3 regions of the Oscillibacter hominis genome follow, and region 2 is predicted to be linked to each of the others. Evidence: predicted binding sites of a transcription regulator. Region 2 holds the regulator's gene; each other region holds the start of a gene.
The links. The regulator Rex, encoded in region 2, represses fermentation and respiration genes when NADH is low (regulators of the CRP and FNR family bind a similar motif). The targets are predictions, from matches to a motif close to ATTGTTAANNNNTTAACAAT.
Positions count from the first base shown of each region.

Region 1 (10,054 bases), 750 kb from region 2:
CGTGCATATGGAACTCTCCACCCTTTTCGACGGGTTCTCCTTTGTGGGGAAGATCATCCTGCTGTTCCTTTTGGAGGGCGTCTTCATTTCACTGTGGTCCATGCTGTTTTTCTTCCCCGGAATCGTGGCCATGTACCGCTACCGCTTCGCCTTCTACAACCTCTGCGAGGACCCGTCCCTCAGTGCCTTTGACGCCCTGAACATGAGCAAGCGGCAAACCATGGGCTATAAGCTGTCCCTCCTGACTCTGGATTTTTCCTTCATTGGCTGGGGCTTTTTGATGACGCTGCCCTATACCGTGGTCAACAGCATGATCTTAAATGATGTGGCGCTGCCTCTGTCCCTGCCCGTGCTGACGGTAATCTGCGGCGTGCTCTCCGGACTGGTTGCCCTGTGGGTCCGCCCCTACCTGATTACCACCAACCTGGGCTACTTTGAGCTGGCCAAGGCCAGCAGCGGCGTGGGCCGGGGATTCGGCGGGGCCGATCCGCTCGGCGGCGGCTCTGGGGAGCCATGGGACAGCGATACCTTATAATATATTGGATTGTCCCCCGGGACATGCAAAAAAAGGAGCGGCCCTCTGGCCGCTCCTTTTCTATTTTGCCTTTCCTTTTCAAACCGGAACGGCCGCCAGGGGCAGGGGTAAGGGCGCGCTGCGATCCTCAAAACGATTCCGCCTGGGTTCTCCAGCGGCGGAGCAGCTCCTGGCCGGCGGTCTGCAAAAAGGTGCCCCGGCCGGTCACCGCATTCACAAGGCCCCGGTCCTTCAGCCGGCCCACCAGGCCCTTGACCTGGCTCTCGCTGAGTGCAAATCCATACTCCCGAGCCAGCTCCAGGGTCAGCTCCTTTCGGGAGAACCGGTAGGGCGGGCGGTCCAGCAGCTCCAGCACCGCCCGGACGGTCCGGGGGTCGTCCGACTCCTCCCGCGGCTCCTGCGTTCTCTGCTCTTCCTGCAGTTCCCGCGCCCCGCCTGAGTGGCCAGGCGGATGGAGCACACTGTGGAGCCGGTCCGGCCAATTGGGGTCAAAGCGCGCAAAGTTGGAGACATACTCCGCCACATTGCGCAGCTCCCGCACGTTTCCCGGCCAGGGGTACCCCTCGATTTCCGAACGGACCTGCTTGGAAAGCTCCCGGCTATCCACGTGAAACTCCTCCAGAAAGCGGCGGAAGAGGGGCAGGATATCCTCTCTCCTGCACCGCAGGGGCGGCAGATACAGCGGCAGCACATTGAGCCTGTAGTACAGGTCCTCCCGGAACTCCCGGCGCTCCACCAGCTTTCCCATATCCTGGTTGCTGGCGGCGATGATCCGCACGTCCACGGGGATCAGCTTGCTCCCTCCCACCGGGAGCACCTTCCGCTCCTGAATGACCCGGAGCAGCTTTTTTTGCAGCTCCAGCGGCGCGTCGCCGATCTCATCCAGAAAGATCGTGCCCTTGTGGGCCAGCTCAAAGAGCCCCTTCCTGCCGCCCCGCCGGGCGCCGGTAAAGGCACCGTCGGCGTAGCCGAACAGCTCTGACTCGCTGAGCGAAAGGGAGATGGAGGCGAAGTTCACCGCCACAAACGCACCGCTGCGCCTGGGGGAAGCGTTGTGGATGGCCTGGGCCAGCAGCTCTTTTCCGCTGCCCGACTCCCCATGGAGGAACACAGTGGACTCCCCCCGGGCAAATTCCCGGGCGGTCAGGATCAGCTCTTCCATGACCGCCGAGCGATAGATGATGTCTTTGAACTCATAGCTCGCCACCAGGCCCTTTTCCGTCAGGGCCCGCCGATAGCTGTTTTCAATGCGCTCAATCTTCCTTACGTCCCGCAGCATGACGATGGTGTTCCGCTCCCGGCCGCTGGAGGAGGAGATCCGCTCCACATAATAGCTGTCGCTTCCGGCGCGGTAAAAAAAGTGCTGTTCCGCGCTGTGGGCGCGCAGCTGCTCCACAAGGGCCGACAGACGCTCAGCCCCGGCCCCCATCATCTTCTCCGCCATGGGATTGATGAAGATTGGCCGCATCTGCTGGTCCAGCACCAGGACGCCGTCCTCCATCAGGCCGATGATTTTTTGTAAATCTTCGGAAGTATGGGCATACTTGAAATGAAGTTTCGCCAAATCCTGGGTCAGCCGGACCATCGGGCGGATGTTTCCTGCTGCCAGTTTTCCCCGCAGCTGCTCATAAAGCCCCAACTCCTTGGCAATGAGGACGCAGGCCTCCATGCTGAGCGCCCGGCTGTGGAGGTCCGTCACAGAGCGGTACTCCCCGGGCGGTACGGCATCCATCTCCCCGAAGGTGATCGCGTACGGGCAGTTTTTCCGGTAATCCCGGATCCCCGGGTAGTAGGGATGGTAACGCAGCCCCTCCACCTCGTAGAGCTCCAGCTGCTCGATGGCCTCCTCCGTCAGCTCCCGGGTGGTGTTCACCACCAGCACGTCGGAGTTGGCGGGGATCACGAACAGCTGCCGCACCTGGTCCGGGTTCACCGCCCGGTCCGCCACGATCACCCGGGTTCCGGGCCGGACATACCGGATCAGCTCCTCCATCCGGCGGGAAATCACCACCAGGTCGCCGTCCACCGAGCCCTCAGTTACTGCGGGCCCTGCCAGCACCACCTTCACTTTGGCTGCCTCGCCGAACATCTCCCGCAGCTGTTTTCCGGTGTGAACGGCGGTCCCGCGGTCCCGCAGCAGAATCGTCAGCAGTTTCATCTGCATCCCTCCCAGAAGATAGTATCACTTTTTGTCTAAGTTTGTCTATATCCAGCGAAAATAATCAAGACAATCTTTCGCAAACTTGCTGATTTTCGGCCATTTGCAACTTGGCATGCATTTTGCTAAATAGGAAAGGCGCCGCATGGAGCATGCGGCCTCAAGCTCTGATGATAGATCAATGAGAAAAGGAGATTAGCCATGAAAGAGAAAAAAGTCCGCCAGAAGCGGAAACCGACTTTATTGGAGGCACTGATTCCCATCATCGCCATGCTGGCGATCCTGTTTTACGGCAAGGGTTTGAAGGGCTGGGCAACCGAGCCCCTGCTGATTGTGGTAGCAGCCATCGCCGCCCTGGTCGCCGTCCGGGTGGGCTGCACCTGGGACGAGATGCTCAACGAGATTTCCAATAAAATTGCCAAGGGCATGCCCGCCATTTTGATTCTGATTTCCGTGGGCGCCCTCATCGGCACCTGGAAAGCCTCCGGCACCATCCCCATGATGATCTACTATGGCATCCAGATCGTCAATCCCAAGTTTTTGCTGGTCACGGCGTTTTTGATCTGCGCCCTGGTCTCCATCGTCACCGGAACCTCCTGGGGCTCTGTCGGCACCATGGGCGTGGCCCTGATGGGCATTGCCTCCGGCCTGAACGTGTCCCTGCCCGCCACCGCCGGCGCCGTCATCGCCGGCTCCTACTTCGGCGATAAGCTCTCCCCCCTCTCCGACACCACCAACTTGGCGCCCATTGCCGCCGGCAGTGAGCTCTACAGCCACATCAAGCACATGCTCTGGACCACGATCCCCGCCACCGTGGTCTCCCTGCTCGTCTACGCCATCGTGGGCTCCGGCACCGGTGTGGCCGCAGTGCCCAACCCCGAGACCGTGGAAACCATGCTCACCACCCTGGACACCATGTACAGCTGGAACATCCTCCTGCTGCTGCCCGCGGTCATCATCCTGGCCGGGTCTGTGCTGAAGCTGCCCACCATTCCCGTTATGCTGGGCTCCTCCGCCGTGGCGGGCGTCATGGCCTTCGCCTTCCAGCATATCTCCCTGGCCAATATCCTTGCCTCCACCGTGGGCGGCTTCGACGTCTCCATGGTCTCTGCGGAGGGCTTTGATCCCTCCGCCGTCATCTGGGAAGTCACCCGCCTCATCAACGGCGGCGGCATGACCAGCATCATGTCCACCACGCTGCTCGTCTTCTGTGCATTCTGCTTTGCCGGCATCATGAGCTGCGCCGGATGCCTGGATGTGGTGTTGGAGAACCTGCTGAGCGTGGTCAAGTCCACCGGCGGCCTGATTGCCAGCACCGTGGTGGCCTGCCTGACCATGGCCCTGACCACCGGCAACTCCTACCTGTCCATCCTGATCCCCGGCGAGATGTTCCGCGACGCCTACAAGAAGCGGGGCCTGGCCGCGGTCAACCTCTCCCGCACCCTGGAGGATGCCGGCACCGTGGTCGTGCCCATTGTCCCCTGGTCCGCGGCGGGCGCCTATATGACCGCCACCTTGGGCGTGGAGACCCTGGACTATCTGCCCTGGGCCGTGCTGTGCTACATCGGATTCCTGTTTGCCATCCTTTACGGCTTCACCGGCATCGGCATCAAGAAGCTGACGCCGGAGGAAATGGCAAAGGAGGACTGATCCATGCTCCTGATCCGTTCCGCAGACGTCTATGCGCCTGAGCACATCGGCGTCCGGGACCTGCTGATTGCCCAAGGCGCCATTTTGGCCATAGAGAAGCACATTGACCTCCGCTGCTCCGCCCTGAAGGCGGAGGAGATCGACGCCTCCGGGCTCATCGCCTGCCCCGGCCTGGTGGATCAGCACCTCCACGCCATCGGAGGCGGCGGGGAGGCAGGCCCCTACAGCCGCACCCCGGAGGTGCAGCTTTCCACCGTCGTGAGCTCCGGTGTCACCACGCTCATCGGCGTACTGGGCACCGACGGCACCTCCCGCCACAGCGAAAGCCTGCTGGCCAAGGTCCGGGCCCTGGAGACCGAGGGCATCAGCGCCTATATGCTCACCGGCTCCTACGAGCTGCCGGTACACACCATGACCGGCGACATCCGCCGGGACATCATCCTCATCGACAAGGTGTTAGGCGTGGGCGAGATTGCCCTATCGGATCACCGCAGCTCCCAGCCCACTCTCAGCGAGCTCAAGCGGCTGGTGACCCAGGCGCGCCTGGGCGGCATGCTCTCCGGCAAGGCCGGCGTGGTGCAGTTCCACATGGGCGTGGGCGAGGCGGGCCTGTCCATGCTCTTCCGCCTTCTGGATGAGACGGAGATCCCGGCCCGCCACCTGATCCCCACCCACATCAACCGCTCCGCCCGGCTGATGGAGGAGGGCATGGCCTTTGCCAAACGGGGCGGCTATATCGACCTGACCTCCGGTATCCGATCGTGCGACGGATTTGAAGGATGCGTCGGCCCTGCCGCGGCCATCCGGCTGTGCCTGGAAGGCGGCGTGCCCATGAACCATGTGACCATGAGCTCCGACGGCAACGGCTCCATGGCGGTCCACGACGAGGAGGGCCGTGTCCAGCGGCTGCTGGTGGTTCCCCAGTCCTCTTTGCTGGAGGAGCTGCGTGCCGCCGTCACGGAGCACGCCGTCCCTCTGGAGACGGCCCTTGGCGTGTGCACCCGGAATGCGGCTGAGGCCAATGGCCTGTACCCGGCCAAAGGCGCGCTGCGCCCCGGCTCCGACGCCGACCTTCTGCTGCTCAATCCCGATCTTACCCTCTCCACCGTGGTCGCCCGCGGGCGCGTTATGCTCCATCAAGGACGGCTTCTGGCCAGAGGCACATTTGAATAGGAGGAAATAAGCTTGAAACTGTTCCAAAATGCCGATGTTTACGCGCCCTCTCACCTTGGAAAGAAAGACATTCTGGTGGAGGGCGGCCGCATCGTGCGCATCGCCGACTCCATCACCGAATATGACAATGTCCCGGATGTGGAGCGCTTTGACCTGGGCGGGAACCGATTGGTGCCCGGCTATATCGACCTCCACGTCCATGTGACCGGCGGCGGCGGTGAGCAGGGCCCGGCCTCCCGGACGCCGGAGGCCTCCATCGCCACCTTGCTGGACTGCGGCGTCACCACCGTGGTGGGCCTTTTGGGGACTGACGGCGTCTCCCGCAGTCTGGAAAACCTGTTGGCCAAGACCCGGGCATTGACCGAGAAAGGGCTGAGCTGCTATATGCTCACCGGCTCCTATGGCTGGCCCACCACCACCCTCACCGGCAGCGTGGAGCGGGATATGGTGCTCATCCCCGAGATCATCGGCGCCAAGATCGCCGTATCCGATCACCGCAGTTCCAATCCCCAGGGCGAGGACCTGATCGCACTGGCCACCGCGGTCCGCAGGGCCGGGCTGCTGGCCCCCTGCTGCGGCCTGCTGACCATGCACATGGGCAGCGGCAAAGGCCGTCTGGACCCTGTGTTCTACGCACTGGACCACTCGGATGTGCCCGCCAGGACCTTCCTGCCCACCCACATGAACTTCCGCGGCAAAGAATTGATGGACGACGGCGTCCGTCTGGTAAAGATGGGCGGGAACATGGACTTCACCGCCGGCGGCACCATGGAGGAAAACGTCACCCTGGCCGGTCACATCCGCTACTGCCTGGAGCAGGGCATGCCCCTTTCCGGCCTCACCGTCTCCAGCGACGGCTACGGCAGCCAGCCTCGGTTCAATGAGAAGGGCGAGTGCGTCGGCCTGACCTACTCCACCCCCCATGGCCTCCACCAGCTGATCCAGGCCCTGGTACAGGAGGAGGTGCTGCCTCTGGAGGATGCTCTGGCCCTGGTAACCGCAAACCCCGCGCGTGTGCTGGACAAAGCCGGCATCAAAGGTGCCGTGGCTCCCGGAGCCGACGCGGATTTCGTAATCTACGGCCAGGATTTCTCCGTGGAGAGCGTGGTGGCCAAGGGAGAGCGGGCCGTCTGGAAAGGACAGCACTTAATCCGCGGCCGGTTTGAGGTGTAAGACAGGACGGGCGGCACAGCCTATTGTCGCCCCCATTTTCCCGTCTCCGCACCGTTCCTGTGCCCTTACAGCAAAAAGAGGCGTCCGGCTTAAGCCGGACGCCTCTTTTCTGAAGGGAAATCAATCAGCACTTCTCAAAAATCGTGGCAACACCCATGCCGCCGCCGATGCACAGCGTGGCCAGGCCCTTTTTGGCCTCGGGACGCTTCTGCATCTCGTGGAGCAGCGTGACAATGATGCGTGCGCCGGAGGCGCCCACAGGGTGGCCCAGGGAGATGGCGCCGCCGTTGACGTTGACCTTGCTCATGTCAAAGTGCAGCTCGCGGGCCACGGCAACGGACTGGGCCGCAAAGGCCTCGTTGGCCTCTACCAGGTCGATGTCCTCGATGGTCACGCCGGCCTTGGCCATGGCCTGACGGGAGGCGGGTACGGGGCCCACGCCCATGATCTTGGGATCCACGCCGCCCTGGCCCCAGCCAATCAGCTTGGCCATGGGCTTCAGGCCGTACTTCTTCACAGCCTCGCCGGAGGCCAGCACAATGGCGGCGGCGCCGTCGTTGATGCCGGAGGCGTTGGCGGCGGTGACGCGCTGGGTTCCCTTGTCGCCGGACTCCTGGAAGCCGGTGGGCTCAAAGGTGTGGACCACCTGGGGATTGGGGGACTCGGGGCCGATGGGGAAAGCGCCCTTCAGCTTGGCAATGCCCTCGGCGGTGACGCCGGCGCGGGGGAACTCATCCACCTTGAAGTCCACCATCTCCTTCTTGACCTTCACGGGGACGGGGACGATCTCATCATCAAACCGGCCGGACTTCTGGGCGGCCTCGGTCTTCTGCTGGGAGGAGGCGGCAAACTCGTCCAGCTCCTGGCGGGTGATGCCCCAAATGTCGCAGATGTTCTCAGCGGTGGTGCCCATGTGATAGTTGTTGTAAGCGTCCCACAGGCCGTCCTTGATCATGGTGTCCACCAGCTTCTTGTCACCCATGCGGGCGCCCCAGCGGGCGTCCATGGAGGCAAAGGGAGCGGCGCTCATGTTCTCGGTACCGCCGCAGACCACCACGTCGGAGTCGCCGGCCAGGATGGAGCGGGCACCCTCGATGACGGACTTCATGCCGGAGCCGCAGACCATGCCCACCGTGTAGGCGGGAACGCTGTAGGGGACGCCGGCCTTGATGGCCACCTGACGGGCCACGTTCTGTCCCTGGGCGGCAGTCAGGATGCAGCCGAACATCACCTCGTCCACCTGCTCGGGGCTGACGCCGGCGCGGTTCAGGGCTTCCTTCACCACAATGGCGCCCAGGTCGGCGGCAGGGGTGTTCTTCAATGCGCCGCCAAAGGAACCAATTGCGGTTCTGCAGCAGTTGACAACATACAGATCTTTCATGATTGTCCTCCATTTTCAAAAATTCGGTATCAAAGCGTACCATGCTATTAGAGCCAGTTTATCACAGTTGCCGTGTCGTTTCAAACCGTCTGACGGGAATTTCATGCTGTTTCTTGCGGTTTTCCTTTAGGTATACGTTTACTTTTGTTAAATTATTGTCAAACTCTGACAGTCGTTATTATACAGAAGAATCCCCCATCCGTCAAGAGGGGATTGGCCTGTTTCCAGATTTTTGTTAAATAATTGACAAATCCCTCCTGGTTTTCGTCGACTTGACGAAAACCAGGAGGGGCCTTTTACAGCTTCTCCCGCAGGGCAGTGACCTTTTCGTAGTAGGAAGCGGCGTCAATGGTGTCCCAGGTGTCGGCATAGGTGATCTCCGCCTCTGAAGCGGCACGGCTCAGGGCCTCATCGAAAAAGGCGCCTGCCGCAGCCGATTCTTCCAGGGGCTGGCGCAGCAGCACAAAGGCACCCTCCGACGTCTCCGCCGCCCCGCAGCTTCCCTCGGCGATCGCAACGGCCTGGGCGCAAAGCTCATCCTCCGGCGTCAGCGTGACGCTTTGGGCGCCGTCGCCTCCCAGGGCGGCGGTGGCCTCCGCAAAGGGCTTCCCGCCGTTGACCGACGCGGCGATCTCGTCAGCCCGGGCCCGTGCGCTTTTCCCCTCGGCGGCAGGTACGGCACACCAGCTGACGGTGGCGCAGCGGGCCTTGTACTCCTCCAGGCTGCTGCCCTCGGGGCAGAGCGGTGAGGTGGGGTAGGCCTCTTTCAGATGGCCGTAGAGGTAGTAGTCCGAGCTGAGGGCGTCGGCGCTCTCCCGATCCAGGCCCATGGAGGCCAGCTGGGCAAGGTACTGCTCCTCGCCTCCGTATTGCTGGGCGTTGGCCGCAAACTGGTTGTCGATGGCGGTCCTGTCCTCCGCCGTCAGCTCGCAGCCCGCCTGGCGGGCCCACTGTTCCACCACGGCGTAGAGGGTTGTGCGGCGCAGGGCCTCCTCTTTTACGTAGTCCGCCAGCGTGCCGCCCTCCCGCTCCTCACTCCAGTCCAGGCCGCCGCCCAGAGCCTGGGCCGCGTAGTCGCAGGTGTAGGTCAGCCAGTAAAAGTACCGCTGCGCCGCCACATCCTGCCCGTTGACCGTCAGCAGCACCGCATCGGGGCAGATTCCGGAGGCATCGTAGTAAAGCCCTTCTTTGACCGTACCGCCGCCGGAGGCCCCGCAGGCGCTCAGGCAAAGCACCGCCGCCAGTGCACACGCCAGAAATCGTTTCATGCTTGATTCCGCTCCTTCCAGATCGATCCGGCGCGGACTGGCCGCACTAAGACAGCGTCCGGACGCCGATCCAGGTATTCTTCGGCAGCAGGGACAGGCTCACCAGCGCCCTGGCCTGAATGGCAGACAAAGGAATATAGGGGTTGCCCCACCAGCGGCTGTCCAGGGAGCTCTCCCGGTTGTCGCCTAAGAGGAAGACGCAGCCCTCCGGCACGGTGAATTCCGCCCCGTCCACCGCAGGATAGGTCTGCACCCCATCGGCAAGATACTCCTCCTTGATCTTCTCTCCGTTGCGCACCACGGCGCCGCCGTCAAAGGCGATGGTATCGCCGGGCAGGCCGATCACCCGCTTGACCATGACCTCGTCAAGCTCTTCGCTGCGGAACATGACAATGTCCCCCCGCTCCGGCAGGGGATCGCCCACGATATAGGGCAGCCGCACGCCAAGGAACATGGAGCGGGTGGGCAGCGTGGGCTCCATGGAGCCGGTGGGCACATAGGCCAGCGCCAGGATCACCCGGAACAGCACGATGACCACAGCCGCAGTCACCACCAAATAGCCGTAGTTTTTCCACAGCCGGTGCAGGGTGCTCTCCTTCTTTACGGGTTCGTTCTTTTGTTCATCCATTTTCGTTCTCCTTTGTATCCGCCAAACGAAGCTCCTCCACCAGGTCCAGGGCACACTGCAGCACGTCGGCCTTTGGAGTGAGGCGGAG
Region 1 is NZ_CP060490.1:2,209,072-2,219,125, forward strand. Features, by position in the region: gene H8790_RS11025 (DUF975 family protein) at 1-535, shown strand, start outside; gene H8790_RS11030 (sigma-54 interaction domain-containing protein) at 663-2,693, opposite strand; gene nhaC (Na+/H+ antiporter NhaC) at 2,895-4,343, shown strand; gene iadA (beta-aspartyl-peptidase) at 4,347-5,516, shown strand; gene iadA (beta-aspartyl-peptidase) at 5,529-6,689, shown strand; gene H8790_RS11050 (acetyl-CoA C-acetyltransferase) at 6,814-8,070, opposite strand; gene H8790_RS11055 (hypothetical protein) at 8,367-9,338, opposite strand; gene lepB (signal peptidase I) at 9,385-9,966, opposite strand; gene mfd (transcription-repair coupling factor) at 9,959-10,054, opposite strand, start outside.
Region 1: H8790_RS11050 (acetyl-CoA C-acetyltransferase) is a predicted target of Rex. The motif match lies at 8,302-8,321, and genes of this name have one in related genera.

Region 2 (10,054 bases):
GCACGCTGTGGTTCAACGTCCCTCCTCCATTTGGAGCGCCAATATTGGCCTGCAATGCATTCTTTGGTGCAATGGGGGTCCGGAAAGCTGCGTGGGCCGGATGGATACCTGCAAATTGAAACGGCAGGATATGGACACGGAGGGCGTTTATGGGCATATGATGATGGGGTCTTGAAAAAGCAGCTGCTTATAACAGGATATGTGTGCATCGAAAAAGGAAACCCTTGGAGCATAGAGCTCCAAGGGTTTCCTTATGGAATATCACTACAATCTGGATATTGTGGAATAGCGGAAGGTGTGCCTTTTACCAAATCAGGCGATTTCATCGGCCAGACGAACAGGAAGTTGCCGATACCTATATGAGTTTCTCCGCCAATGATTGCTTTAGTTTTATCAGGTCAGGATTGCACAGCAATGGAAGAATATCCACCAACTGTTCCGGGGCAAAATCCCACCATCGCAAACGGAGAAGGAGGTCTTTTAGTTCGTCATCAAAACGGTCTTTGATAAACTTTGCAGGATTGCCGCCGTAAACCGTGTAAGGGGGAACATTCTTGACTACAACGGAATAAGCGGCAATGATTGCCCCGTCACCGATTTTCACACCGGGCATAATTATGCTCTCTTGCCCAATCCAGACATCGTTTCCGATAATTGTATCGCCCTTGTGAGGAAGCTGTTCCATGTGCGGCAGCGTATTTTCACTCCATGCGCCACCGAACACATGAAATGGATAGGTTGTTGCACTACTAATTCGATGATTTGCCGCTCCCATAATGAACTTGGTTCCGGAAGCAATCTGACAGAACTTGCCGATGATAAGTTTATCACCAAACTCAGGGTAGTTGAATAGCACATTGTTCTTTTCAAAACCTGTGGGGTCAACCGCATCATCATAATAGCTATAATCTCCAACCGTAATATTGGTGGCTGTGATTATATTCTTGATAAAGCATGAGGTTTTGTATTCGTTTGGGAAGATCGTATTAGGGTCTGGAATGTGAGTCATGTTCTTAAAATCCTTTCTTGTTTTATATCACATCCTTTCTCAGGCATATTCTTATGGCAACCGCCCGTTTCTTTCGTATTGCTTTCATCGTGGGATACCTCTCCAAATTCAAATTTGTCGTTGCCGGTGTACCATGGGCCCGCCACCACTCCAGACTGGTCGGTGTAATCCATCAGCAGGTGCTCCGCAGTGTCTTCGACGCAAATGCATCGCAGAAGCAAAGATGCTCCCCGTCCATCCCGATCAGCAGATCGCAGCCGGGTTTGCTCTTGATCGTGTGCCTGTCCCAGCACATACAGCTACAAAACCTTGACCAAGATTCATACCGGCCTCTTTTTCTTGCCCACATTATAGCATGTTGATCTCCGTCCTTTCTAAAATAAAAGCGCCCGTTTTGTGGACTGTTACCAGTCTTGAAAACGGGCGCTTTCATTTTGTGCAATTTTTACTGGTGTGGCGGCGCGCTTTTTCTCGCCATTGAAAAAGGGCACTGTGAAATTTGGGGGGTAATTCTCCGGAAACGGGAGTTCGAATCATCACAGCCCCTCAAGCTGCCTCAAAATCTATTGGAAAAAGCCTCAATTTAGGATAAGAAAAAAGCCACAACCGCCTGGCGCCGTAGGCATTCAACCTACGATATCCAGATTGTCGTGACTTTTTGGTACGCCCGACTGGATTCGAACCAGCGGCCTTTAGAGTCGGAGTCTAACGCTCTATCCAACTGAGCTACGGGCGCGCATCTTTGTTAAGGATAACACATAAAACCAAATCTGTAAAGAAAAATTTTTCAAAAAAAGATTGTTAAAAAAATTGACAAACTCGCTCCTTTTGCGATACACTAAATACGGAAATTTACTTTATTATAATGTTGTCAATTGTGTGTATCTTTTTACCAGTGGTAGGAGTAATCATATGAAAAAGCAGAACATTTCCGACGCCGTGATTCGGCGCCTTCCCAGATACTACAGGCACCTGAATGATCTGTGCAACAAAGGCGTCATTCGCATCTCCTCACATTCCCTGGGGGTAAAGATGGGTATCACTGCCTCTCAGATCCGGCAGGATTTCAGCTGCTTTGGTGAGTTCGGCCAGCAGGGATACGGTTACAATGTGGAGGAATTGCGCTCTGAAATCGGGCACATCCTGGGGGTGGATCAGAGCCACCACCTGATTATGATCGGTGTGGGCAACTTGGGTCACGCCCTGCTCCAGAATTTTCGCTTCTCCCAGTGCGGCTTTGCCGTGGATGCGGCCTTTGACATTGCTCCATCCATCATCGGGACAGACATCAACGGCGTACATATCTACCATATGGACGAGTTGGAGGACTATATCCGCACCCACAAGGTGGATGTGGTCTCTCTCACTGTGCCCAAATCCATTGCCCAGGATTTGGCGGACCGCCTGACGGACCTCGGCATCCGCGGGTTCTGGAACTTTACCAACCTGGAGCTTGTCTCCTCCAACCCGGAGGTCAAAATCGAGAACATCCACTTTTCTGACAGTTTGCTGACGCTCAGCTACCGGATTGTCAATCCGTAAACGGAAGGAGCCCTATGAAAAAAAGAGCACTGGCGCCCATCGCCTTTCTGGCTGCGGCCTGCTGCATCCTGGCAGCGCTGGCCAGCGGCGGAGACAGCTCCGACCCGCTGGTCTCCCTCTCCTACCTCAACGGCACCTTCACTGACAAGGTCAACAGCGCAGTGGATGCCCGGCTGAATGCGTCCGGCCAGGGGAGTGCCGGTACCTATGCTTCCTCCACACAGGAAATCCGCCTGAAGGAAGGGGATGTGCTGTGCGGCAGCACCGGCACGGACTGCATGCTGTTGGCCGGCTCAATGAAGGTCACCTTCCCATCCGGCGCCGTGGTGGACATCACCGCCGGCAAAGAGATGCCCAGCGGCACGGCGTTGACGGCCAACCACAGGTATTTGGTGGCGGAGGATACGGCGGCTTCCTTTACCGTCACCTCAAAGACCGCGGTGCTGCACTATGAGGGGCCCTACCGGTTCACCCTTTCCGACTCCGTGGATTACAATGCCATTGCCTCGGCATTAAAAACCCTTCATCTATTTAAGGGCAGCTACACCGGCTATGGTTCCGGCTTTGACCTGGAGATGGCGCCCACCCGCATCCAGGCCCTCATCATGTTCATCCGTGTTTTAGGCGAGGAAGAGGCGGCCCTATCTTATACCGGCCCCATCCCCTTCACCGACATCGCCAGGGGCTCCCTGTCGGAGCACTATGTCTCCTACGCCTACTCCAAGGGCTATACCAACGGCTTCACTGCCACGCTCTTTCAGCCCGACCAGGCCATCTCCGCCAATCAGTACATGGAGTTTTTGCTGCGCGCCCTGGGCTACAGCTCCTCTGCCAACACAGACCTCTCGGCTACAATGGCCACGGCCCGCAGCGCCGGTGTCCTCACCGATGCCGAGGTGTCCATGCTCCAGTCGGGCACATTTCTCCGGGCACAGCTGGTGTATGTCTCCTATTACGCCCTGGACGCCTCTTTGAGCGACGGCTCCGGGACCTTGGAGCAGAAGCTGATGGACAGCGGCGTCTTTACCTCCGATGAACTGCTCTCCGCCAGGGCCATGATCACCGGCGGCCGAATTTTTTAGGCCGCTGTGCACCCTTTCCCCACGACAGCATACTATGAACTGTGACCGGTTCACCGGCCAACATTTCATAGGAGGTTCCCGGTATGTGTAATCAGGGCTTCTTTGGCGGCGGCAACAGCTGCTGCTGGATCATCATTCTGTTGATCATCGTTTGCTGCTGCTGTGGCGGCGGTAACAGCTGGGGTGGCTGTGGCTGTGGTTGTAACAGCGGCTGTGGCTGCAACAGTGGTTGTGGCTGCAACAGCGGGTCTGCCTGCTGCTAAGGGCATTTCACTTTCATAAAGGGCTCCCGCGCCGCAAGGCGCGGGAGCTTTGCTGTGCGCCTTTCCGCGCCCGGCCCCTGCCGGGTTCAGGCAGTCTCCATATTGACAGCCCAATCAGCCGGTGATACGATAAATAGTAACTTTCTGAGATGCACAGCAATGATTGCACAAGATATGGTAAGAGAAATGAGGGTATCCCGCATATGACCATTACAAAAATCCGAAAGCGCGATGGCCGCATGGCAGAGTTTGACCAGGAAAAGATCGCGCGGGCCATTGGCAAGGCCTTTGACGCCACCTATAAACCGGGCCAGACGGAGGCTGCCCGGCAATTGGCCGCCGAGGTGGCCTCCATCCTGGAGGTGGAGGGGATCGACGAGCCTGAGGTGGAGCACATCCAGGACCTGGTGGAGCGGGTTCTGATGGACAATGGCTATATCCAGACCGCCAAGGCCTATATTCTTTACCGCAATGAGCGCAGCCGCGCCCGGGAGATGAACACCCGCTTGATGAAAATATACGAGGACATCACCTACGCAGATGCCATCGACAGCGACATCAAGCGGGAAAACGCCAACATCGACGGCGACACCGCCATGGGCTCCATGCTCAAATACGGCAGCGAGGGCGCCAAGCAGTTTTACCAGATGTTCGTCATGAAGCCGGAGCACGCCAAGGCCCATCGGGAAGGTGACATCCACATCCACGACCTGGACTTCTATACCCTTACCACCACCTGCACCCAAATCGACATCCGCAGATTGTTCGCCGGCGGCTTCTGCACCGGCAGCGGCACCCTGCGGGAGCCCAACGACATCTCCTCCTATGCCGCCCTGGCCTGCATCGCCATCCAGTCCAATCAGAACGACCAGCATGGCGGGCAGTCCATCTGCGACTTCGACTATGGCATGGCCATCGGCGTGGGCAAGACCTTCCGGCGCACGTACCGCCAGAACCTGGCCCGGGCATTGAGCCTGGAATGCGGCGGGGAAGGCTGCGACGAGGCGCTGCGCAAGCTGTTGGATGAGGTCTATGAGCAGTCCGGGCTGCAGCCCTCCCTGGCGGACTGCGGCGCCTATCAGAAGGCGGAACAGCCCGCTCTCATGGAGTGCTTCCGCCTGGATGAAAACCAGGCGGAGCGGTATCAGTCCTTTGCCTACCGCCAGGCCGTACAGGAGACGGAACGGGCCACCTATCAGGCCATGGAGGCTCTGCTCCACAACCTCAATACCATGCATTCCCGTGCCGGCGCCCAGGTGCCCTTTTCCTCCATCAACTACGGCTGCGACACCTCTGCGGAGGGGCGGCTGGTGATGGAAAAGCTGCTGCTGGCCACAGAGGCGGGCCTGGGCGGAGGGGAGACGCCCATCTTCCCCATCCAGATCTTCCGGGTCAAGGAGGGAGTCAACTACAACCCCGGCGACCCCAATTACGACCTCTTCCAGCTGGCCATGCGGTGCAGCGCCAAGCGGCTGTTCCCAAATTTCAGCTTTATAGACGCGCCTTTCAACCTCCAGTACTATAAGCCCGGCCATCCGGAGACGGAAATTGCTTACATGGGCTGCCGCACCCGGGTTATCGGCAACGTCTTTGACCCATCCCGGGAAATCTGCAACCGCCGGGGAAACCTGAGCTTCACCACCATCAACCTGCCCCGGCTGGGCATCCGGGCAAAGGGCGACATCGAAGTCTTTTTCGACTCTCTGGACCGGATGCTGGACCTTTGCGTGGAACAGCTGCTGGAGCGCTTTGAGATCCAGTGCCGCAAGCATGTGCGCAACTACCCCTTCCTGATGGGCCAGGGCGTTTGGCTGGACTCGGAGCAGCTGGGCTGGAACGACGAGGTCCGGGAGGTGCTCCGCCACGGCACGCTGTCCGTCGGCTTTATCGGCCTGGCGGAAACCCTGGTGGCCCTCACCGGCCATCACCACGGAGAGGACGAGCGCTCGGAGCGCCTGGGGCTTGAGATCGTGGCCCATATGCGCTCCAGGATGGACGAGGAGTCCCGGAGACGGGGCCTGAATTTCACGCTGCTGGCCACACCGGCTGAGGGCCTTTCGGGCCGGTTTGTGAAGATCGACAAGCAGCGCTTCGGCATTCTTCCCGGCATCACCGACCGGGAATACTACACCAACAGCTTCCACATCCCCGTATACTACCCCATTTCCGCCTTCCGGAAAATCCAGTTAGAGGCGCCCTACCACGCCCTGACCAACGCAGGCCACATCAGCTACGTTGAGTTGGACGGCGATCCGGTGCAGAATCTGGAGGCCTTTGAAAAGGTCATCCGCTGCATGAAGGATCAGGGCATCGGCTACGGCTCCATCAACCACCCGGTGGACCGGGACCCCCTGTGCGGCTACAACGGCATCATCAACGACGAGTGCCCCGGCTGCGGCCGCCGCGAGTGCGACGGCGACGTGGGCTTTGAACGGATCCGCCGCATCACCGGATACCTGGTGGGCACCCTGGACCGGTTCAACGACGCCAAGCGGGCAGAGGTCCGGGACCGGGTGAAACACTCCCTGACGCAGCGTTGAAGGGTGGGATCGGAATGCGTATTGCCGCCACGGTACAGGACTCCATTGTGGACGGGCCGGGCTTTCGCTTCACCGTGTTCGTCCAGGGCTGCACCCACCGCTGTCCCGGCTGCCACAATCCTGAAACCCATGACGCCGCGGGTGGGTCTGAGCATCCGGTGGAGGAGCTGGCGGAACGGATGCTGTCCAACCCCTTGACCGATGGGCTGACCCTCTCCGGGGGAGAGCCCTTCGAGCAGCCGGAGGAGTGTTTGATGCTAGCCCGGGCCGCCCACGAAAACGGCCTGAATGTGTGGAGCTACTCCGGCTACACCTATGAGCAGCTGCTCCAGGGCACACCGGCCCAGCAGGCTCTTCTGCGGGAGCTTGACGTGTTGGTGGACGGCCCCTTCCTCTTGGAGCAGAGGACCTTATCCCTCCCCTGGCGAGGCAGCCGCAACCAGCGGGTGATCTCCATCCCTGAGAGCATGGCGGCCGGGCGGGCAGTCCTCCGCCAGCCATAGGAACCATGTGAAAAAGCCGAGTGAAGATTCACTCGGCTTTTGATTTGGCCCCATGGGCCGGCCTTCTCTTTTTACGGCCCGCCGTGGACTGCAGCCCATGCAACACACGGTATTGTTCCACCGTGGGCAGCGCAGCCACCGAAGCGGTCAGGTTGAAGAGCGTATGGCATGCTGCGATTTCCACCGGTGTCACCGGCGCGGCCAACAGGCCCCGCCAGAGGAAAATAGGCATCCAAAGGGCTGCGCCCACCAAGTTGAACCGCAGATGGAACGCCGCGGCCCTCCGGCCTGCTGTGCCGCAGCCCAGGGCAGAGAGCAGCGTGGTGGAACAGGTTCCCACATTGATTCCCAACAGCAGCGGCACCGCCGCCGCCCGCCGCAGCGTCCCGCCGGCGGCCAGCGCCTGAAGCATGCCCACGCTGACGCTGGAGCTCTGGAGAACGCCGGTAAAGGCCGCGCCGGCCAAAAACCCCAACATTGGATGCTCCGCCAGCGACGCCAATCGCAGGAAAAGCGCCGTATCCCCCAACGGCGCGGCGGCGGCCACCAGGCTCCGCATCCCGCTGAGCAGCAAAAAGAGCCCGATCAGTGCCGCCCCGGCCGTCCGGCGCCTGGCGGCAAGATACAGCCCCAGCCCGGCCACAGCCAGCAGGGCGAGCACTACCTCTTCCCCTTCCGGCACGCTCCACCCCAGACACAATAGCCAGGCCGTGGAGGTCGTCCCCACATTGGCCCCTGCAATGGCCGCGGAAGCCTGGGAAAAGGAAAGCAGCCCGGAGTCGCAGAGCGAAACCGCCAGCACCGTGGTGGCGGAGGAGGACTGGAGCAGTGCGGTCACTCCAACCCCCAGCAAAAAGCCGCCCCGTTTGGGCAGCGTATGTAAACCCCTCCCCTTTTCAAACATCGCCTGAAGGCTTTCCCCCAACAGCGACATGCCAAAGAGAAACAGCGCCATAGCGCATAAAATCCCGGTCAGCACCTCCATACAGCCCCTCCATGGGATTCAGGATATGCGCCCGGGAATCGGAAAAGACCTTTCTCAAATAAGCCCCAGGTGCTCCAGCAGGATCTTCACCCCGATGAGGATTAAAATCACGCCGCCGGCCAGTTCCGCCCGCTGCTTGTACCGGGTGCCGAAGACATTTCCCACGAATACGCCTGCAAAAGACAGCACAAAGGTAGTCAGCCCGATGATGGAGACGGCCATCCCAATGGACACGTCCAAAAAGGCAAAGGTGATACCCACGGCCAGCGCGTCAATGCTGGTGGCCACGGCCAAAATCAGCAGCTCCCTGTAGTCCAGCCGCTGCTCCGCGTCACAGGCCGTTTCCCCCGCGCCGCCGAAGCTCTCCTTCACCATCTTTCCGCCGATGAAGCCCAGCAGCAAAAAGGCCACCCAGTGGTCAACGGCTACAATATAACGGGCAAACTGAGACCCCAGCCACCAGCCCAAAAAGGGCATCAGCGCCTGAAAGGCGCCAAAAAACAGCGCAATGGCCGCAGTGTGCTTCAGATTCACCGTCTTCATGCAAAGCCCCTTGCACACCGACACCGCAAAGGCATCCATGGACAGGCCGATTCCAATCAAGAACAATTCCAGAACTCCCAATGTCTTCCTCCTTTTTTGATGTCCGCCTACAAAATCACCTTCACCCTGGAGTGAAGCTCCAGGCGGTCCGGAGATACCAGGCAGTCATATGCCAGCACCCGGACACCATTCCGGGATGCCTGTCGCAGCGCCGCCCCAAAGGCCGGGTGGGTGTCGTCGTTGGGCGCCACGCTGTGGATTCCCTCCATCTGTACCACGAAAAACAGCGTGGCGCCAAATCCAGCCTCCGCCGCGCGCTGGAGCTCCTCAATGTGCTTCACGCCCCGCTCCGTGGGCGCGTCCGGAAACCGGGCGAATCCGTCCTCTTCCAGCGTGACGCCCTTGACCTCCACGAATTCGCTTCCCTGCTCTGTGTCTATGCGGAAATCGAACCGGGAATGCCCATAGGTGTACTCCGGACGAATTTCCCGCACCCCGGGCCAGTGATCCGCCGCCCACTCCCCAAAGACATGGTTGGGCGCCTGGGCATCCATGTTGATGAGCCGATCCCCCTTGCGCACCGCAATCAGGTCATAGGGCGTTTTCCGGTTCGGGTTTTCCGCCGTTTCCAAAAAAACCTCCGCGCCCGGGAGGAGCAGTTCCCGGCAGCGCCCCGTATTTTTCACATGGCAGATCTGGCGCCGGCCTTCCAGGTCCACATAGGCGATGAACCGGTTCGGCCGCTCCAGAAAGCGAGCTCGTTTGACATCCCGATACTGCATTCCATCCCAACTTTCTATCCATCTGCATGCAAGAACAGTGTCATTTTATCACGGTTCTTCTCAAGAAGAAAGCATAAATTTTGCAAGCTTTCCTCCGTTATTTGTCTGTTTCATACAAAAAATTAACGTAATTTTGTCATCACATCAAAAAATTATGTCACGGAAGTCATTGTATTTCGTTCACAATTTTGTTACAATGAATTCAAATTGGCATTAAGGAGGATCAGTCATGGCGTATTCCAATTTGTTCGTATGCCTGCTGGGAATCGGAACCGTATTTTTCGGTCTGATTTGCATCATTGTTCTGGCAACCCTCATGAGTAGGGCGTGTGGAGCAAAGGCATCGAAAGCCCCCGTGGCCGCAGCACCTGCCGCCGCATCTGCACCCGTACCCGCTGAAGCGTCTATTCCGAACCGCCAGGAGATGATTGCCGCGATTTCTGCGGCCGTGGCAGACGAGCTGGGTACCGATATCTCCGCTATCCGCATTCTGTCTGTGAAAAAACTTTAAGGTATAGGAGAAGAAGAACATGAAGAAATACAAAGTCAATGTCAACGGAACCGCTTATGAAATTACCCTTGAAGACATCTCCGGTTCCGCCCCCGCCGCTGCTCCTGCTGCTGCACCTGTTGCCGCTCCCGCACCTGCCGCCCCCGCCGCTGCTCCTGCTGCCGCTCCCGCCAATGGCGAAAAGGTGGCAAGCCCCATGCCCGGCACCATCCTCTCCATCAATGTCGCTGCCGGCGACGCGGTGAAGAAGGGCCAGGTTTTGATGATCCTCGAGGCCATGAAGATGGAAAACGA
Region 2 is NZ_CP060490.1:1,460,928-1,470,981, forward strand. Features, by position in the region: gene H8790_RS07370 (hypothetical protein) at 1-16, opposite strand, end outside; gene H8790_RS07375 (CatB-related O-acetyltransferase) at 356-1,009, opposite strand; gene H8790_RS07380 (hypothetical protein) at 1,006-1,182, opposite strand; tRNA gene H8790_RS07385 (tRNA-Arg) at 1,669-1,745, opposite strand; gene H8790_RS07390 (redox-sensing transcriptional repressor Rex) at 1,922-2,551, shown strand; gene H8790_RS07395 (S-layer homology domain-containing protein) at 2,566-3,633, shown strand; gene H8790_RS07400 (anaerobic ribonucleoside triphosphate reductase) at 4,100-6,436, shown strand; gene nrdG (anaerobic ribonucleoside-triphosphate reductase activating protein) at 6,451-6,939, shown strand; gene H8790_RS07410 (Na/Pi cotransporter family protein) at 6,968-7,924, opposite strand; gene H8790_RS07415 (manganese efflux pump MntP) at 7,979-8,506, opposite strand; gene sfsA (DNA/RNA nuclease SfsA) at 8,575-9,249, opposite strand; gene H8790_RS07425 (OadG family protein) at 9,479-9,760, shown strand; gene H8790_RS07430 (acetyl-CoA carboxylase biotin carboxyl carrier protein subunit) at 9,780-10,054, shown strand, end outside.

Region 3 (10,054 bases), 210 kb from region 2:
TCGGCATCAGCTTTCCCCGCTACTCCAAAGTCACGTTGAACACCATCAAGTTTGCCGCCGACCGGGGTGCGGACGTGGTCGCCATCACGGACAGTGAGCTCTCCCCCCTCTATCAGATGGCCGGTGCGGCGCTGCTGGTCCGCAGCGAGATGATCTCCTTCATCGACTCCATGGCTGCGCCGCTGTCGCTGCTCAACGCGCTGATCGTGGACATCGGAGTCCAGATGAACCGGGATATCTCCAAGACCTTTGCGGAGTTGGAGGGCATCTGGGATGCTTACAGCGTGTTCGGAAAGATGGACGATGAATAAAAAGATTGTGGTGGTGGGCGGCGGTGCCGCCGGCATGATGGCCGCCATCTGCGCGGCCCGCTCCGGTGCCGCTGTCACAGTGCTGGAGCCCAATGAGCGATTGGGCAAGAAGCTGAACATCACCGGAAAAGGGCGCTGCAATGTGACCAATTGCGCCGGTTTGCAGGAGCTGCTGGCCAACGTGCCCCGCAACGGAAAGTTTTTGTACAGCGCGTTCAGCCGCTTTGACGGGCACGACGCCATGGACTTTTTCGAGAGCCTGGGCGTGGCGCTGAAAGTGGAGCGGGGAAACCGGGTGTTTCCGGTTTCTGACCGGTCCTTCGACATCAGCGCCGCACTGGAGCGCCGCATGAAGGCGCTCCATGTGGAGGTGGTCCGGGACCGGGCTTCGTCGCTGCTCCTTTCAGACGGAGCCGTGCGCGGCGTCCGGGGTGGACAGCAGGACTATCCCGGGGACGCCGTGGTCCTGGCCACTGGAGGCGTCTCGTACCCCGCCACCGGCAGTACAGGGGACGGGTTCCGCATGGCGGCGGAGGCCGGGCACACCATCACGCCCCTGCAGGGCTCCCTGGTGCCGCTCCAGGAGGCGGGGAACCTGTGCGCCGAGCTCCAGGGGCTGAGCCTGCGCAACGTGGAACTGAGTGTCTTTGAAAACAACAAGAAGATTTATACGGATTTCGGCGAGATGCTGTTTACCCACTTTGGGGTAAGCGGCCCTCTTGTCCTGTCCGCATCCGCCCACATGCGCCATTGGGGGAAAAAGGCCTACCACCTGGAGATCGACCTGAAGCCCGCCCTCGATGAGCAGCAGCTGGACAGGCGGCTGCTGTCGGACTTTGAAAAGCACTGCAACAGCGATTTCTGCAACGCCCTGGGGGACTTGCTGCCGCAGAAGATGATTCCCATCATGGTGAAGCTTTCTGAGATTCCCGCCCATCAGAAGGTGCATGAGATCACCCGGGAGCAGAGAAGGGGGCTTTTGCAGCTTTTGAAGCATTTTCCCATAGTGGTTTCCGGGTTGCGGCCGGTTGCGGACGCCATTGTGACATCAGGGGGAGTCAAGGTGGGGGAGATCGACCCAAAGACCATGGAATCAAAGATTGTAAAGGAATTATACTTTGCGGGTGAGATGATCGATGTAGACGCCTATACCGGCGGATTCAATCTGCAGATCGCCTGGGCCACCGGCAAGGCCGCCGGAGAGGCCGCCGCGAATTGTGAGGGATAGCATGAAAGAGATACGCAGCGCCATTGCCATCGACGGGCCCTCCGGCGCCGGAAAAAGCACGCTGGCAAAGGCCCTTGCCCAGAAGCTGGGCTTTTTATATGTGGATACCGGTGCCATCTACCGAACGGTAGGGTACTTTGCCCGCTGCCGAGGCGTGGACCCGGGGGAGGAAGCAGCGGTGAAAGCGCTGTTCCCGGATATCCACCTGGATATGACCTACAGCCCGGACGGCCTTCAGCACATGATCCTCAACGGTGAGGACGTGACGGAGCGCATCCGCCTGCCGGAAATTTCCCTCTGTGCCTCGGCGGTCTCGGCACATCCCGCTGTCCGGGCTTTTTTGATGGAGATGCAGCGTGATATGGCCCGGCGCTACGATGTGATCATGGACGGGCGGGACATCGGCACCGTGGTGCTGCCGGATGCGGACGTCAAAATCTTCCTGACCGCAGCGCCGGAAGCCAGGGCCCGCCGGCGCTGTTTGGAGCTTGAGCAGCGGGGAACGCCGGAGCCCTACGAAAAGGTGCTGCGTGAAATTGAGGAGCGGGATTACAACGACTCCCACCGGGCGGCGGCTCCGCTGCGGGCGGCGGAGGACGCGGTCACGGTGGACACCACCCACCTCACTTTTGACGAGAGCCGGGACGCATTGCTCCGGCTGATTGAGGAGCGGATTGGACGATGAACAGGTTCTTTCGGTTTGTCTGGCGGGTGTTCGGCCCCATTTTCCGCTTTTTTCAGCCGGTTTCCGTGGAGGGACTGGAGAACCTCCCACCCCACGGGGCCCTGCTGTGCCCGAACCACTCCAGCAACTGGGACCCGGTGCTGCTTGTGGTCTCCCTGCCCATCGACTACCGGCTGCACATCATGGCAAAGGACTCGCTGTTCCGCATCCCTGTGCTCAGCTGGGTTGTCACCAAGTTGGGAGCCTTTCCCGTGGCCCGTGGGAATTCCGATCTGAACGCGGTGAAAACCGCCATCCAGAGCATCAAATGCGGGGACAATTTGCTGATCTTCCCGGAGGGGACCCGGGTGGAGCGGGAGGGTGACGTCCCGGCCAAAGGCGGCGTGGCCATGATCGGCATCCGCACCGGGGCCGTCCTGGTGCCCGTTTTCGTGGATGGGAAAAAGCGGATCTTCCGCAGAAGCCGCATCATCATCGGCCAGCCCTATCAGCCCTCCTATACAGGACGGCACGGGACGGCGGAAGAGGTGCAGGCCATTGCCGATGAGGTGCTGCGTCGGTCCTATGCCTTGGGGAAATCGGAATGAATGTGATACTTGCCAAGTCCGCCGGCTTTTGCTACGGTGTGGAGCGCGCGGTGCGCCTGGCCGCTCAGACGGCAGAGGAATGCGGCGGCTGCTGGATGCTGGGGGACATCATCCACAATGCCAGCGTGGTGGAGGAACTGGAGCGCCGGGGCGTCCGCAAGGCGGAAAGCCCGGAGGAGCTGTCCTCAGGAGATGTGGCTGTAATCCGCTCCCATGGCGAGTCCAAGGAGATTCTGCTCATGCTGGAGGGACGGGGCGTCCGGTGCGTCAACGCCACCTGCCCCAATGTGATGCGGATTCAGAACCTGGTGGCCCAGGCGGAGCGGGAGGGCCGTCAAACCGTGATCATCGGGGATCCGGGACACCCGGAGGTTCGGGGCATTGCCAGCTGGTGCAGCGCGCCCTTGATTTTTGACACTTCTGATGCGCTAAGTAAGTGGATTTCCGGGCAAAATAGCCCTTGTGAGAAACCGGTTACCGTTGTTGCACAAACCACATGTATCCGTGAACTTTTTGAAACTTCCGCGAAAATCTTAAAAAACCAGTGTACAAATTTAAAAATATTTGATACAATATGCAATGCTACGCATAGACGTCAGTCGGAAGCGGCGGAAATCTCCGCCATGGTTGACGCGATGGTGGTAGTCGGCGACCGCAAAAGTGCCAACACCAAGCATCTGACAGAAATTTGCCAAGAGAGATGTCGTTCCGTGATTCAAGTCGAAAAGGCGGACGAGCTCTCGCCGGATTTTTTCCATGGTTGCTCTGTTGCGGGTCTTACGGCCGGCGCATCCACGCCTGCGGGCATCATTAAGGAGGTATATGCAACCATGAGTGAAGAAATCAAAGCGGCTGAGGGGAAAGAGGAATCCTTCGAGGAATTACTGAATCAGTCTTTTAAAACTTTAAATACAGGAGAGAAGGTAACCGGCATTGTCACGGCCATCACTCCCACTGAGGTGCAGGTGGACGTGGGTGCTAAGCAGGCTGCTTATATCAAGCTGAGCGAACTGTCTGACGATCCCAATGCCAAGCCTGAGGACATCGTACATATCGGCGATGAAATTGAGACGTACATCGTGCGTGTCAATGACATCGAGGGATATGCCGAGCTCTCCAAAAAGCGTCTGGACACGGTCAAGGTGTGGGAGAACATCGAAAAGGCCGTGGACGAGAAGACGATTCTGGAAGGCGTTGTCACCGAGGAGAACAAGGGCGGCATCGTGGTTTCCGTCAAGGGCGTCCGTGTATTCGTCCCCGCTTCCCAGAGCGGCCTTCCCCGCGGGGCGGAGCTGTCCGCCATGCTCAAGCAGAAGGTGCAGCTGCGCATCACTGAGGTGAACCGCGCCCGCCGCCGTGTGGTCGGTTCCATCCGCGCCGTCCAGCAGGAGGCCCGCCAGGCCGCTGCCGCCGCTGTGTGGGAGTCCATCGAGGTGGGCAAGCACTACACCGGCACCGTCAAGTCCATGACCTCTTACGGCGTCTTTGTGGACATCGGCGGCGTGGACGGCATGGTCCATATCTCCGAACTGAGCTGGAGCCGCATTAAGAACCCCGCCGAGGTGGTTTCCGTCGGCGACACCTTGGAAGTCTATGTCATTTCCTTTGACGCGGAAAAGAAGAAGATTTCCCTGGGCGTCAAGGACCGCACTCTGGATCCCTGGAAGCAGTTCATGGATACCTACCAGGTGGGCGATGTGGCTTCCGTCAAGATCGTCAAGCTGATGACCTTCGGCGCCTTTGCCGAGGTGGTTCCCGGTGTGGACGGCCTGATCCACATCTCCCAGATCGCCGACCGCCGCATCGACAAGCCCGGCGATGTGCTGAGCGAGGGCCAGGTGGTGGACGCCAAGATCACCGCTGTGGATGAGGAGAAGCAGAAAATCTCCCTGTCCATCCGCGCCCTGCTGGAGCCCCAGTCCGCTCCCGCTGACGAGGAGAACGAGGCGGAATAAAGTAAACTACCAAAAGAGGCAGATGCGTATCATCTGCCTCTTTTTTTCATGTGCACGGATTCTGAATTGCATTTCCAATCGGGCTATGTTATTATATTGTCAATCATGGCAAGGGAAGAAAATACCCTGACCCGATCAGGGATTGAACAGACAGGGAGGAGCAGTTTCACATGAGCTATGCGGAAGAATATGCAAGAAAACTGACCACGGCCGATCAGGCGGTGCAGGTCGTCAAATCCGGCGACTGGGTGGACTACGGCTGGTGCACCGGCCATCCCCGGGTGCTGGACCAGGCGCTGGCAAAGCGCGCTGAGGAGCTGACGGACGTCAAGGTCCGCGGCGGCATCTGCCTATGGAAGCCGGCCATTGCCGAGGTGCCCGGCGCGGCGGAGCACTTTACCTGGAATTCCTGGCATATGAGCGGCATCGAGCGCAAGATGATCGCTGAGGGGATCGCCTTCTACGCCCCCATCCGTTACTCCGAGCTGCCCCGGTATTACCGGGAGCACATCGTCCATGACGACGTGGCCATGTTCCAGGTTGCGCCGATGGATGCTCACGGGTACTTCAATTTCGGCCCCAACGCCTCCCACATGAAGGCGGTCTGTGAGACCTCCAAAGTGGTGATCGTGGAAGTCAATCAGAACATGCCCCGCTGCTGCGGCGGAATGGAGGAGTGCGTCCACATCAGTGACGTGGACATGATCGTGGAGGGCAACAACGACCCAATGGGCATCCTGCCCGGAGGAGGAGCCCCCACGGAGGTGGACGCCGCTGTGGCCAAGCTGATCGTGGAGGAGATTCCCAACGGCGCCTGCCTCCAGCTGGGAATCGGCGGCATGCCCAACACGGTGGGCAGCATGATCGCGGAGTCCGACCTGAAGGACCTTGGCGTACATACGGAGATGTATGTGGATGCCTTTGTGGATATTGCCAAGGCCGGCAAGATCAACGGCTCCAGAAAAAACATCGACAGGGGCCGCCAGACGTACGGATTCGGCGCCGGAACCCAGAAGCTCTACGACTACCTCCACGAAAACCCCGAGCTGATGAGCGCGCCGGTCAGCTATACCAACGACATCCGCTCCATTTCCGAGCTGGACAATTTCATCTCCATCAACAACGCGGTGGATGTTGACCTCTTCGGCCAGGTCAACGCGGAATCCGCCGGAGTCAAGCACATCAGCGGAGCGGGCGGGCAGCTGGACTTTGTCCTGGGCGCCTACCTCTCCAAGGGCGGCAAGAGCTTCATCTGCTGCTCCTCCACCTTTACGGACAAGAAGACGGGCAAGCTGGTCTCCCGCATCCGTCCCACCCTCTCTACCGGCTCCGTTGTCACGGATACCCGGACCAATGTCCATTATCTGGTGACGGAATACGGCAAGGTCTGCCTGAAGGGCCTGTCCACTTGGGAGCGGGCGGAAGCCATCATCAGCATCGCGCACCCGGAGTTCCGGGACGAGCTGATCGCCCAGGCAGGGGCCATGCACATCTGGCGCGCAAGCAACAAGCGCTGATTGATCAAAATAAGGGAAGGCGGTCTGTCCGCCTTCCCTTATTTGATGGGAAAAAAGAGGAAATCTCTTGTAAATGGCTGAAATTGCCTGTATAATGTGAGATAGAAGTATAAAATGGAGGGAATGGGGCAAGGAAGGAGCGCATATATGTTTTGCGTAGGGGATTATGTGGTTCACCCCATGCACGGAGCCGGCGTCATCAGCGACATTGTGCACGAACGGATCAACGGGACGATCCGGGAGTACTATGTCTTCGAGATGCCTGTGAGCGGGCTGCTCCTGAAAATCCCTGTCTCCAACAGCCCTGCCATTGGAATCCGCGCCGTTGTGGGACGGGCCGAGGCGGAGGCGCTTTTGCGCGCCATTCCCGCCCTGGTGGTGAAGGAGCCCTCCAACTGGAACCACCGGTATCGGGAGAATATGGAACGCCTGAAGTCCGGAGACCTCTATGAGGTGGCCAGGGTGATCAAGGGGCTGATGCAGCGGGAGAGTGCCCACAGGCTTTCCACCGGCGAGCGGAAGATGCTGCACAGCGCAAAGCAGATCCTGATTTCGGAGATCGTGTTGACCGAAGGGTGTGCCTATCAGGAGGTAGAAGACCGGATCAACCATGCGATGACGACTGAGGAGCCATAGTGATGAAATCGTTTTTTAAAAAATTCAGGGACGCACAGCGCCCCTTCTGCACCATGATTGTTGCCGCTGCCGGCGCCTCTTCTCGGATGGGCGGCGGCAACAAACTGTTTATGCCCATAGACGGAATCCCGGTGCTGGCCAGGACCCTTTTGGCCATCGATCAGGTGTCGCATGTGGACGAAATCCTCATTGCCGCCCGGGAAGAGGACATCCTGACCGTTTCCGACCTCTGCAAAACCTTTGGGATATCCAAGCCGGTCAAGGTGGTGCGGGGCGGAGCGAGCAGGGAGGAGTCCGTCTACCTGGCGGCGTTGGAGGCGGATTCCCAGGCCGGACTCATCGCCGTGCAGGACGGGGACCGGCCCCTGGTGACGCCGGAGCTGATCGCCGAGGTGGTGCGCAAGGCCGCCGTCACTGCCGCCGCCGCCCCTGCCGTGGCCGTAAAAGACACCATCAAAGTGGCGCAGGAGGGCGTTGTGGTGGATACGCCCCGGCGGGAGACTCTCTATGCGGTGCAGACGCCCCAGGCCTTTGATGCGGATCTGCTGCGGGCCGCGCTCCAGTCGGCCCTCCAGTCCGGCGCGGAACTCACCGACGACTGCTCTGCGGTGGAGCGCATGGGAAAGCAGGTTTTTCTTACGGAGGGCGATCCGGAAAACCTCAAGATCACCACCCCGGTGGATTTGACCATTGCAGAGGCAATTTTACAGGAGCGGGAGGAATCGTGATGACCGGTTTGCGGATTGGGCAGGGATATGATGTCCACCGGCTGGAAGCGGGCCGGAACCTGATCTTGGGCGGGGTGGATGTCCCCTACGAGAAAGGGCTTATGGGCCACTCCGACGCGGATGTGCTGCTCCACGCCCTGATGGATGCGCTGTTGGGCGCCGCGGGGCTGGGGGATATTGGATCGCATTTTCCAGACACGGATCCCCAGTACGCCGGAGCTTCCAGCCTGCTGCTGCTGATCCGGGTGGGGCAAAAGCTCCGGGAGGCGGGGTACGCTTTGGTCAACGCGGATGTGACGCTGCTGGCCCAGGCGCCGAAGATCGCCCCCTACCGCCAGGCCATGGTGGAGAACATCGCGGATGCCTTGGGCGTGGAGCTTGGGCAGATCAACGTCAAGGCCACGACGGAGGAGGGACTGGGCTTTACGGGAGATGGCTCCGGTATGGCGGCCCACGCCATTGTGCTGCTGGAAAAAAAGAAGTGAGAGCGTGCCGGTTCCGGCACGCTCTTTTCCTTTGGGCATACACTGAGTTGAGAGGGGGAATGAGTTATGGAATACTACCTGATCATCGCCCGCTCCATCACCTATGCCCAGCGGATGAGCAGGGTGCTGGAACGGATCGGCATCCGCGCCCAGATTTTTCGGGCGCCTGTGGGCCTGACCGACCGGGGATGCAGCTATGCCCTGCGTGTCCGCACGGAGCATCTGGCACCTGCGCTGCGTGCGCTGCACGAGGCGGGTCTGAACCCGATTCAAGTCTTCTTATTCCAGCAGGGAGAATATCACGAGTTAGAGCCGAGGTAAGGCTATGATTTATTTAGACAGCGCAGCCACCACATTCCAGAAGCCCGCTGCGGTCCGGGACGCCATGGCCCGGGCCATGGCGACAATGAGCTCCCCTGGAAGGGGGAACTACCCCGCCGCCCAGACAGCGGCGGAAACTGCATTTGACTGCCGCAGCGAGCTTGCGGAGCTGTTCCACGCGGAATCTCCGGAACAGGTTATTTTTACCTCAAATGCCACCCATGGCCTGAATATCGCGATCAAGACACTGGTGAAGCCGGGCAGCCATGTGGTGATCTCCGGCTATGAGCACAACGCGGTCACCCGCCCTCTGAGCGCGATTCCAGATGTTCGCGTCACGGTGGCGGCCAGCCCCCTCTTCCGGCAGGAGGAGGCGCTGAGCGCATTTGAGCGGGCCATTTCTTCCGATGTGGACGTGGTGATCTGCAACCATGTCTCCAACGTCTTCGGCTGCGTCCTTCCACTGGAGGGGATCGCTGCTCTTTGCCGAAGCCGCAATGTCCCCCTGATTGTGGACGCTTCCCAGAGCGCCGGCGTGCTGCCGCTGGACCTTATGTCCCTTCAGGCAGCCTTCATCGCCATGCCGGGGCACAAGGGGCTCTATGGGCCTCAGGGAACCGGCGTCCTGCTCTGCAACCACAGCGCGACCCCTCTCATGGAGGGTGGTACCGGCAGCCTTTCGGTGCAGCAGGAGATGCCTGACTTCCTGCCGGACCGGCTGGAGGCCGGAACCCATAATATGCCCGGGATCGCAGGGCTCCTGGAAGGAGTGCGCTTTGTGCGCTCCAGGTCGCCGGAGGTCATCTGCCAGCATGAGCGGGAGCTGGCTCAGGCCGCGGCGGTGGCAATGCGCCAGGTTCCGGGAATCCGTGTATTTGCCGAACCTGATCTGCGCAATCAGGTGGGAGTCCTCTCCTTCCTGATGGCCAACCGGGACGTGGAGGCGGTGGGAGAGGCCTTGGCAAATGGAGGCGTGGCAGTCCGTGCGGGCTTCCACTGCGCTCCGCTTGCCCATCAGACGGCGGGCACGCTGCACAGCGGTACCGTCCGCTTAAGTTTTTCCGCATTTAACTCCAGACAGGAAATCAGCAGATTCCTGCAACTTTTGCGCACGATTTGATTTCTTTTGTGGCATTTGTAGAAAAAAAGTAGAAATATGAACCAAAGTTCACAATTTTCAGACTGGTAATCCTTGCAATTAGCCCGTATTTTTTATATAATAAGTGTTACTAATTGCCTGAGAGGATGCCGACATGGAAATGATCACAAATTTGCTCGCTGTCGTCGTCAGATTCCTGATGACGATCAAGATTGCGGATATCCTGGACATTACCATTATGGCGTACCTGGTCTACCAGCTTTTGAAGCTGGTCAAGAGCACAAAGGCCGCCAGTTTACTCAAGGGACTGCTGGTATTTTTGATGGCGCTGTGGCTCTCTACCATCTTTAAGCTGAACGGCATCAACTTCATTTTGAGCCGAATGGTGGAGTGGGGCATTCTGGCCCTGATCATCCTGTTCCAGCCGGAGATCCGGCGTATCCTGGAGCAGGTGGGCAGCAGCCGCTTTGCCGGATTTGGCCTTTTTTCCAAGGAGCAGAAG
Region 3 is NZ_CP060490.1:1,253,818-1,263,871, reverse strand. Features, by position in the region: gene H8790_RS06360 (MurR/RpiR family transcriptional regulator) at 1-311, shown strand, start outside; gene H8790_RS06355 (BaiN/RdsA family NAD(P)/FAD-dependent oxidoreductase) at 304-1,539, shown strand; gene cmk ((d)CMP kinase) at 1,541-2,224, shown strand; gene H8790_RS06345 (lysophospholipid acyltransferase family protein) at 2,221-2,811, shown strand; gene H8790_RS06340 (bifunctional 4-hydroxy-3-methylbut-2-enyl diphosphate reductase/30S ribosomal protein S1) at 2,808-4,766, shown strand; gene H8790_RS06335 (butyryl-CoA:acetate CoA-transferase) at 4,937-6,283, shown strand; gene H8790_RS06330 (CarD family transcriptional regulator) at 6,431-6,919, shown strand; gene ispD (2-C-methyl-D-erythritol 4-phosphate cytidylyltransferase) at 6,922-7,647, shown strand; gene ispF (2-C-methyl-D-erythritol 2,4-cyclodiphosphate synthase) at 7,656-8,132, shown strand; gene H8790_RS06315 (DUF3343 domain-containing protein) at 8,199-8,453, shown strand; gene H8790_RS06310 (aminotransferase class V-fold PLP-dependent enzyme) at 8,458-9,573, shown strand; gene cdaA (diadenylate cyclase CdaA) at 9,707-10,054, shown strand, end outside.
Region 3: H8790_RS06335 (butyryl-CoA:acetate CoA-transferase) is a predicted target of Rex. The motif match lies at 4,851-4,870, and genes of this name have one in related genera.